Regions from separate parts of the Streptomyces sp. BJ20 genome, predicted to be linked through region 1. Evidence: riboswitches for the same ligand, from Rfam matches in the RefSeq annotation. Region 1 holds a riboswitch; each other region holds the start of a gene.

What was found. A riboswitch is a leader RNA that binds a small molecule or an ion and turns the genes downstream of it on or off. The one in region 1 is predicted to bind cyclic di-AMP.
Region 2: linked by a shared signal. The riboswitch ahead of MTR79_RS30095 (transglycosylase family protein) and the one ahead of MTR79_RS08290 (M23 family metallopeptidase) in region 1 are both predicted to bind cyclic di-AMP.
Region 3: linked by a shared signal. The riboswitch ahead of MTR79_RS03755 (C40 family peptidase) and the one ahead of MTR79_RS08290 (M23 family metallopeptidase) in region 1 are both predicted to bind cyclic di-AMP.

Annotation. Positions count from the first base shown of each region.
Region 1 covers NZ_CP094918.1:1,793,301-1,796,490, reverse strand. Annotated here, with positions in the region: gene MTR79_RS08295 (GntR family transcriptional regulator) at 94-798, opposite strand; gene MTR79_RS08290 (M23 family metallopeptidase) at 999-1,772, opposite strand; cyclic di-AMP (ydaO/yuaA leader) riboswitch at 1,785-1,950, opposite strand; gene MTR79_RS08285 (pitrilysin family protein) at 2,152-3,190, opposite strand, start outside.
Region 2 covers NZ_CP094918.1:6,705,337-6,708,526, reverse strand. Annotated here, with positions in the region: gene MTR79_RS30100 (transglycosylase family protein) at 1-856, shown strand, start outside; cyclic di-AMP (ydaO/yuaA leader) riboswitch at 1,076-1,244, shown strand; gene MTR79_RS30095 (transglycosylase family protein) at 1,249-1,950, shown strand; gene eno (phosphopyruvate hydratase) at 2,219-3,190, shown strand, end outside.
Region 3 covers NZ_CP094918.1:777,676-780,865, reverse strand. Annotated here, with positions in the region: gene pcrA (DNA helicase PcrA) at 1-1,011, opposite strand, end outside; cyclic di-AMP (ydaO/yuaA leader) riboswitch at 1,254-1,426, shown strand; gene MTR79_RS03755 (C40 family peptidase) at 1,434-2,600, shown strand; gene MTR79_RS03750 (hypothetical protein) at 2,703-3,056, opposite strand.

The DNA of each region.
Region 1 (3,190 bases):
GCCCGGATCACCGGGCGGGCCTTTCCCTTTCCCATTTACGGGCAGCAGAAATAGCCCCCGCCATTTACGCCCTCTTTGTATACGGGACTCGTGTTAATGGCGCAGGCTCGGCATGTTTACGGGATGTTGCGAGTTCCTCACACGGTCCGTGCGGACGGCTCGGTCGGCGCCGGAGCCGAACCGCAGCCGGTGTCCGGCGTTCGCCTGCTCGGTGTGCAGCGCCGTGAGCGACCGCGCCCGCTCGCCGTCGCCGCGCGCCACGGCGTCCGCTATCGCGCCGTGCTCCGCCCAGTACGCGACCGGGTCGGGCGGCCCGTCGACCGCGTACATCCAGGCGATCTTGTGCCTGAGCTGGGTCAGCATCGACGTCAGGGCCGGGCTGCCGGAGGCCTGGGCGAGCGTCTCGTGGAACCAGCCGCCCAGTGAGCGCAGGTCGTCGCTGTTGCCCTGACGTGCGCGTTCCTGCCCCAGCCTGACCAGGCCGCGCAGCACCTTGAGATGGGCGTCGGTGCGCCGCTGGGCCGCCCGGGAGGCACCCAGGGGCTCCAGGAGCTGGCGCATCTCCAGCAGGTCGGCGGCCTCCTGCTCGGTGGGCTCGGCCACGCACGCGCCCGCGTGCCGCCGGGTCACCACGAACCCCTCGGCCTCCAGGGTGCGCAGCGCCTCACGGACGGGGACGCGGGAGACTCCGTAACGGCGGGCGAGCAGTTCCTCGGTGAGCCGGCCCCCGCGCTCGTAGACACCGGCGACGATGTCGTCCCGGATCGCCGTGCACACCGAGTGCGCGGGAATACGCATGACCGACCTCCGGCTTAATCCCCGTGAAACGCCGACGATTGACGTCCGTTCGTGACTCTATTGCAATCGACGACAATTTCCGACGGCGGACCGGAATCCATACATAATTTTTGGACAGGCGGCGCCCGCGCGGAAGGGTTCGAAAACGGCGAAAGCCCCGGCTCGTGGGAGCCGGGGCCGTGGAGGCGGGAGGGTGCGCCTCAGATGTTCACGCCGTGCGACCGGAGGTAGGAGACCGGGTCGAGGTCGGAGCCGTACTCGGCGGACATGCGCGCCTCGAAGTGCAGGTGGGCGCCGGTGACGTTGCCCGTGGCGCCGGACAGGCCGATCTGCTGGCCGGCGGTGACCTCCTGCCCCGCCGACACGGAGACGGACGACAGGTGCGCGTACTGGGTGTACGTGCCGTCGTGCATCTTGATGACGACCTGGTTGCCGTACGCGCCGCCCCAGCCGGCCTCGACGACCGTGCCGACGCCGACCGACTGGACGGGGGTGCCGCTCGCGGCGTGGAAGTCGATCCCGGTGTGGCTGCCGGACGACCAGATGGCGCCGCCGCTCTGATAGGCCGTCGAGACGTACGAGCCGGGGATCGGTGAGACGAAGGTGTTGAGGCGCTTGCGCTCCGCCTCACGCGCGGCGCGCTCCTTCTCGGCGCGGGCCTTCTCGGCCTCCTCGACCGCGCGTTCGCGGGCCGCCTCCTCGGCGGCCTTGCGCGCGGCCTCCTGGGCCGCCACGCGGGCGGCCTCGTGCTGGGCGGCGGCCTGGGCGTCGACGCGGTCGGCGACCACGTCGCCGAGGGTGACGACGGGGGTGAGGCCGGTCTGTGCCGCGGCCGGTTCGGCGGCGAGCGCGGGGGCCGCGAGGGAGCCGACGACGCCGGTGCCCGCGAGGGCCGCGACGCCCGCGACGCGGGCGGTGCCGCGCTGGACGCGGCTGGGACGACGGTGCTTCCCGGTGGCGCGGGTGAACGCCATGTACAGGCTGGTCCTTTCCTTCCCTCTCGCCTACCGGGTTAGCTGACGGGTTCGGAGCAGGAAGGTCTCCTACGGACCCCCTCGCGACACGCGCGGGCGTCCGATTCACCCCAGGGACTTCGTGTGGGTCCCCGGCTCCCCTGGCTCGCGCCGTACGGGGACTCGGCGATGACTGTCCGGTGCCGCGGATGCGGCGCACTGCCCGACGAACAGCCCGGACGAAACTAAGCGGGTCATCTCACAATCCTCAAACGAATCCCGGGTTTTGTAGCGCATCCCACAGGGCAGACAGGCAACCTCCGCCCCAATTCGGGCATAAGGGAGCCCCGGTGACGTTCCCGCCACCGGGGCCCTTCGCGTGCGCGTGTGCCGCTGCGGCCTACTCGGCCGTGACGACGGTGACTTCGCCGATCCCGAGCGCCTCCACGGGCGCCTTGATCTGCGCGGCGTCGCCGACGAGCACGGTCACCAGACGGTCCACCGGGAAGGCGTTCACGACGGCCGCCGTGGCCTCCACGGTGCCGGTCGCGGCCAACTGCCGGTACAGGTCGGCCTGGTAGTGGTCCGGCAGATGCTGCTCGACCTGGTCGGCCAGCGTGCTCGCGACGGCCGCGGCCGTCTCGTACTTGAGCGGCGCCACGCCCACCAGGTTCTGCACGGCGACGTCACGCTCCTCGTCGGTGAGGCCCTCGGCGGCCAGCGTGCGCAGCACGGTCCACAGGTCGTCCAGCGCGGGCCCGGTGTTGGGGGTGTCGACCGAGCCGCTGACGGCCAGCATCGACGCGCCCGTGCCGTCGGGGGCCGAGCGCAGCACCTGGCCGAACGCCCGTACGCCGTAGGTGTAGCCCTTCTCCTCGCGCAGGACGCGGTCCAGACGGGAGGTCAGGGTGCCGCCGAGGCAGTACGTGCCGAGCACCTGCGCGGGCCACACGCGGTCATGGCGGTCCGGGCCGGTACGGCCGATCAGCAGCTGCGTCTGCACGGCGCCGGGACGGTCCACGATGACGACGCGGCCGGTGTCGTCCGCGACCACGGGCGGGACGGGCCGCGGCTGCGCCTGGGAACCCGTCCAGGCGCCCAGGGTGTCGGCGAGCAGCGCGTCCAGGTCGACGCCGGTGAGGTCGCCCACCACCACGGCGGTCGCCGTGGCCGGGCGGACGTGCTTCTCGTAGAACCCGCGCACGGCCGCGGAGTCGATGCGCGCGACGGTCTCCTCGGTGCCCTGACGCGGGCGGGACATGCGCGCGCTCGCCGGGAACAGCTCCTTGGCGAGCTCCTTCGCGGCGCGGCGGGACGGGTTCGCCAGCTCGTGCGGGATCTCGTCGAGGCGGTTGCGGACCAGCCGCTCGATCTCGCTGTCGGCGAAGGCGGGCGCGCGCAGGGCGTCGGCCACCAGTCCGAGCCCCTTGGCGAGCCGC
Region 2 (3,190 bases), 4.9 Mb from region 1:
CCCGCTCCTCGGGGCGGGCGCCGCCAGCGCGGCGGACGGTGAGACCTGGGACCGGGTCGCGGAGTGCGAGAGCGGCGGCTCCTGGAGCCAGAACACCGGCAACGGCTACTACGGCGGCCTGCAGTTGACCCAGGACGACTGGGAGAACTACGGCGGCCTGGAGTACGCGCCCAGCGCCGACGCGGCCAGCCGCAACCAGCAGATCACCGTGGCCGAGAGAATCCTCGCCGACCAGGGCGTCGGCAAGTGGCGCGCCTGCGGCCTGCTCACGGGCCTGAACCAGGACACCGCGTCCCCGAACGTCGACCCGGGGGTCCCGACCGGCACGGACCGGGACGACACCCGGACCGGTGGGACGAGCACCCCGTCCGGTTCGCCGGAATCCGGCGCTTCGTCCTCTTCTCCCTCCCCGTCGGCCACGTCGGGTTCATTCGATTCGTCCGATGAGGCGAAGGGTGACGCGGACGCTGGTGCCTCCCCGTCCGTCTCCGCCTCCCCCGAAAGTGATGAGTCGGACAAGTCCGAACAGAGTACCGGTTCTTCGGTCGTCACCGAGTCCGAGGACAGCGGTCCGGGCCGCCATCGCGGCCCCAGCGCGCAGGAGGACGAGGCCGCCGACGCCGGGACCCCGTCGTCCGGCCGGCACGCCTCGCCCTCCGCGGACACGCCCGCGGGCATCGCCGACGACCGCTACACCGTCCAGGGCGGGGACAGCCTGACCTCCATCGCCGACTCCCTTGCCCTGACCGGCGGATGGACGGCGCTCTATGTCGAGAACCAGCAGGTCATCGGCGACGACCCGGACCTCATCCTGCCTGGCCAGCGGCTCCTGGTGGACACCGGAACCGCCGAATAGCGGCGGGAAACGGGCGGCCGAAGGCGCCTGTGGGCGACGGCAGTTGACGGAGCGATAAGGGCTGAATGTCCGTAATAAGGACTGTGAGAGATAGGTCTCAGAGGCCCTGATCATCTTTGATATTCCACCGATCGCGTGCTTACGGTCGTGACCGCTCGCCATCGCGGGCCCCGGCTGCCGCCACGCCGAATCCTGCCAGTGGCAGCACGGGAACAGTCGTCGCGTCATGCGCCGTAGGCAGGAGCGGGGGACCCAGGTAAGTGCCGCGACCGGACGGTTGACGTCCGGTTCGGCTCGGGGTGAAGCCGCGTCCCGGGAGGGGCGTGGCCGGGCAACTCAACCGGCCCGAACCCGACAGCTCACCTCGTAGGCGTCGGTGAGGGGATCCATCCATGCTGTTTTCCGGCAAGGGCAAGCACCGTCGTCCGTCCAAGGCCACTCGCGCCATCGCCATCGCCGGTGTCACCGGCGCCGCCGTCGCCGGCCCGCTGATGGCGTCCGGCACCGCCTCCGCGGCCACCGCGTCCGAGTGGGACGCCGTCGCCCAGTGCGAGTCCGGCGGCAACTGGTCCATCAACACCGGCAACGGCTACTACGGCGGCCTGCAGTTCTCCGCCTCCACCTGGGCCGGCTACGGCGGCACCCAGTACGCCGCCACCGCGGACCAGGCCACCAAGGCCCAGCAGATCGAGATCGCCGAGAAGGTCCTCGCGGGCCAGGGCAAGGGCGCCTGGCCGGTCTGCGGCACCGGCCTGTCCAACGCCGCCTACGACGGCGGCTCCGCCGAGGGCTCCTCGCAGGAGTCCGGCTCCACCGAGTCGCGTGAGAGCGAGCAGAAGGCCTCCCGCTCCGCCGAGCGCCCGGCCGCTCCGAAGGCGGAGAAGAAGGCCGAGAAGAAGACCGTCACCACCCCGACCGGCAAGAAGGTCGAGAAGGGCGACGGCGAGTACAAGGTCGTCAAGGGCGACACCCTCAGCTCCATCGCCGCCGAGCACGACGTCAAGGGCGGCTGGGCGAAGCTGTTCGAGCTGAACGACGACATCGTCGACGACGCCGACCTCATCTACCCGGGTCAGCAGCTGCACCTGAAGTAAGGGCGGACCGCCAGGTCCCTCCCCGTCTCCACGGGCTCCCCGCCCCGGTGCGTTTCTTCCCCCGTGCGCACCGGGGCGGGGTCATGTCCGGACGCATTCCGGTCACGGTTTCCCGAACCGGCTTTGTTCCGTTCGGAAACAATTTACTCTCGGTTCTGTCCATGAGGCGGGCGGCGAGATGGCCGATCGCCCGGAGCCGGTTAGGCTCGGACCCGCAGGGCCCCCGCGGCCCCGCTCACCCGCGTCACATCCCAAGAAGGAGATGCTCGTGCCGTCCATCGACGTCGTCGTAGCCCGGGAAATCCTGGACTCCCGAGGCAATCCCACGGTCGAGGTCGAGGTCGGCCTCGACGACGGCAGCACGGGTCGTGCCGCCGTCCCGTCCGGCGCCTCCACCGGCGCCTTCGAGGCCATCGAACTCCGTGACGGCGACGCCGGCCGTTACCTGGGCAAGGGCGTCGAGAAGGCCGTGCTGGCCGTCATCGAGCAGATCGGCCCGGAGCTCGTCGGCTACGACGCCACCGAGCAGCGCCTGATCGACCAGGCGATGTTCGACCTGGACGCCACCGACAACAAGGGCTCCCTCGGCGCCAACGCCATCCTCGGCGTCTCGCTCGCCGTCGCGCACGCCGCCTCCGAGGCCAGCGACCTGCCGCTGTTCCGCTACCTGGGCGGCCCGAACGCGCACCTGCTGCCGGTGCCGATGATGAACATCCTGAACGGCGGCTCGCACGCCGACTCCAACGTGGACATCCAGGAGTTCATGATCGCCCCCATCGGCGCGGAGTCCTTCTCCGAGGCGCTGCGCTGGGGCGCCGAGGTCTACCACACCCTCAAGAAGGTGCTGAAGGGCAAGGGCCTGGCAACCGGTCTCGGCGACGAGGGCGGCTTCGCCCCGAACCTCGGCTCCAACCGCGAGGCCCTCGACCTCATCCTCGAGGCGATCAAGGAAGCCGGCTACACCCCCGGCGAGCAGATCGCCCTGGCCCTCGACGTGGCCGCCTCCGAGTTCTACAAGGACGGCGTCTACACCTTCGAGGGCAAGGAGCGCACGGCCGCCGAGATGACCGAGTACTACGCGGAGCTCGTCGCCGCGTACCCGCTCGTGTCCATCGAGGACCCGCTGTTCGAGGACGACTGGGAGGGCTGGAAGGCTCTCACCGCCCAGCTCGGGGACAAGGTGCAGATCGTCGGCGACGACCTCTTCGTCACCAACCCCGAGCGCCTGGCCCGCGGCATC
Region 3 (3,190 bases), 1.0 Mb from region 1:
GCCGCGGAAGGCGTAGATGGACTGGTCGGCGTCGCCCACCACGCACAGCTCGGCGGGCGGCACCTCGGCCTCCGGCGGGACGTCGACGGGGTGCTCGGAGGCGCCCCCGACCAGCTCACGCACCAGGGCGTACTGGGCGTGGTTGGTGTCCTGGTACTCGTCGACCAGGACGTGCCGGAAGCGGCGGCGGTAGTGCTCGGCGACGTCGGGGAAGGCACGGAGCAGATTGACCGTCGTCATGATCAGGTCGTCGAAGTCCAGCGCGTTCGCCTCGCGCAGCCGCGACTGGTAGAGCGCGTAGGCCTGGGCGAGGGTCTTCTCGAAACCGTCGCTCGCCTGGGCGGCGAAGTCCTCCTCGTCGATCAGCTCGTTCTTCAAGTTGCTGATCTTGGCGCTGAAGGACTTCGGCGGGAAGCGCTTGGGGTCGAGGTCCAGGTCGCGGCAGACGAGCGCCATCAGACGCTTGGAGTCGGCGGCGTCGTAGATCGAGAAGGACGACGTGAAGCCGAGCTTCTTGGACTCGCGTCGCAGGATGCGGACGCACGCGCTGTGGAAGGTCATGACCCACATCGCGTTCGCCCGGGGCCCGACGAGCTGCTCGACGCGCTCCTTCATCTCGCCCGCGGCCTTGTTGGTGAAGGTGATCGCGAGGATCTGGCCGGGGTGGACGTCCCGCTCGGCGAGCAGGTAGGCGATGCGGTGGGTGAGCACGCGGGTCTTGCCGGACCCGGCTCCGGCGACGATGAGCAGGGGGGAGCCGGAGTGCACGACCGCGGCGCGCTGGTTGTCGTTCAGCCCTTCCAGCAGCGCGGCGGAGTCGATCACCGGGCGCGGGGCGCCGTCCCGGTAGTAGGTGTCCCGCTCCGGGGGCACGTCGAACTTCCCGCCGAACAGGTCGTCCGGGAGAGGCTCCGGGGCGTGCTCGTCCTCGGGTGGCGGCGGGGGCTCGTCCGCCGGGCCGCGCTGGGCCTGGAGGTCCGCCAGGAAGCTGTCGTCAAAGAGGCTGCTCATCGCTCTCCGAGTCTAGGGTGCTCCACCGACAACCCGGGGCCGCCCCGGAAACATCCGCCCGCCCCTCCCGGAGGCGCCACGGCGGGCACCCTCCACGGTCGGCGCCTCACCCTGCGTGACGCCCACAGGAAGGTCACGAAAATGTATCGGGCATATCACCCATCAACCTTCACAAGGGCCACACCAGTTGGCTACCGTGCGGTCCGGGCCGCTCGTCCCCCGCCGGCGAACCTCGCCGGGCCGCGCGGCCTCCGCCGAGTCCGTCTCTGTCCGCCGTGGCAGCCGGAGCCGGGGACCCACCGAGACATGGGGTGAATCGGCCCACTCCCTCAGGGAAGCGGCCGTAGGGCAACCCTTCCGAACCACCCGCCCGAACCCGACAGCTAACCCGGTAGGCGGAGCACTGGAAGGAGTCGCCTCCCTTGGCGTCGCACCGCAAGTCGCGCACCCCGGGCACGCGCGTGGCAGGCATACGCACCCCGGCCCTCGCCACGGCCGCGCTCACCTCCGTGGCCCTGCTCTCCCAGACCGCCGAGGCCGCTCCCGTCGAGGACCGGCCGAGCCTGGAGGAGGTCGAGAAGAAGGTCGGCGACCTCTACCGCCAGGCCGAGTCGGCGACCGAGAAGTACAACGCTGCCAAGGAGAAGACGGGCAAGCAGCGCAAGCGCGTCGACACCCTCCTCGACGACGTGGCGAAGCGCACACAGAAGCTGAACGAGGCCCGCTCGGAGCTGGGCTCCTACGCCGCCGCCCAGTACCGCACCGGCGCGGGCATGCCGGACACCGCGACGTTCCTGCTCGCGGAGACGCCGCAGGACATCTTCGACCAGCGTCAGGTGCTGGACCGGATGACCGGCCGCCAGAAGGCGGCGGTGGACGACTACGTCACCCAGCAGACCGAGACGATGAAGAAGCGGCAGGAGGCCACCGAGAGCCTCCGCACGCTCACCGAGACGCAGGGCGACCTGAAGACGGCCAAGGCCACGGTCCAGAAGAAGCTCGCCGACGCGCGCGAACTGCTGTCGAAGCTGACCGCGGAGGAGAAGGCGCGGCTCGCCGCGATCGAGAAGCGCAAGCAGGAGGAGGCCGCCCGCAAGGCCGCGGAGCTGGCCTGGCAGCAGGCGGAGCAGGAGCAGGCCCGCGAGGAGGCCGCGCAGCAGGGCGGCGGCACCTCGGAGGGCTCCGGGTCGACCGGCTCGACCGAGACCCCGCCGGCCGACTCGTCGTACGGCACCAAGGCGGAGAAGGCCATCGCCTTCGCCCGCGCGCAGATCGGCAAGCCGTACGTCTGGGGTGCGACCGGTCCCGGATCCTACGACTGCTCGGGGCTGACCCAGGCCGCATGGAAGGCCGCCGCCGTCTCCCTGCCGCGCACCACCTACGACCAGGTGAACGCGGGCACCACCGTCCCGGTGTCCCAGGCCCAGCCCGGCGACCTGGTCTTCTTCTACGACGACGTCACCCACGTGGGCATCTACATCGGCAACGGCATGATGATCCACGCCCCGAAGCCGGGCACGTACGTCCGCGAGGAGTCGATCTACTACGACGGCGACTCCGCGATCCACAGCATCGTCCGCCCGGCCTGACGGGCCTCTCGACGCGCGGACGCGGAACCGCCGACCGGGCCGGTGACGGCTCGGCCGGCGGTTCCGTGCCGACGGCGGTGCCCGGCGTCCCGGGACGCGAGCTCAGGTCCAGAGGACCGCGATGAAGACGTTCGCCACGGTCAGCAGGCCGACCAGGCCGAAGACGCCCTTGTCCACCTTCTCCTCGTCCCGCTTCACGTAGACCAGGCCCAGGATCACGATCAGCAGCGCCAGCTTCACGCCGATCTTGATGTGGTCGACGGAGTGGTCCTGAGCCTCGTTGAGGCCCACGAGGGCGACGCCTGTGACCAGCATCGTCAGCGCGCCGTGCAGCATCGCGGGGACGAAGCGGGCGGTGCCCGCGCCCATCGCCTTCATCTGGGTGAGGAAGCCGCCGAGCAGCGACGCGATGCCGATGATGTGCAGACCGACGAATATGTGGAGGAGTACGTCCATGAGGCCGGAGCCTAGCCAGGGGCGTTCCCTAGCATTCCGCCGCCCTCGCCTTTCCCACCTTCACCACATCGGTCATCACCCTGAGTGAGAACGCTGCACCACGCACGACTCAATGGTCACTTACGGTCACCCGA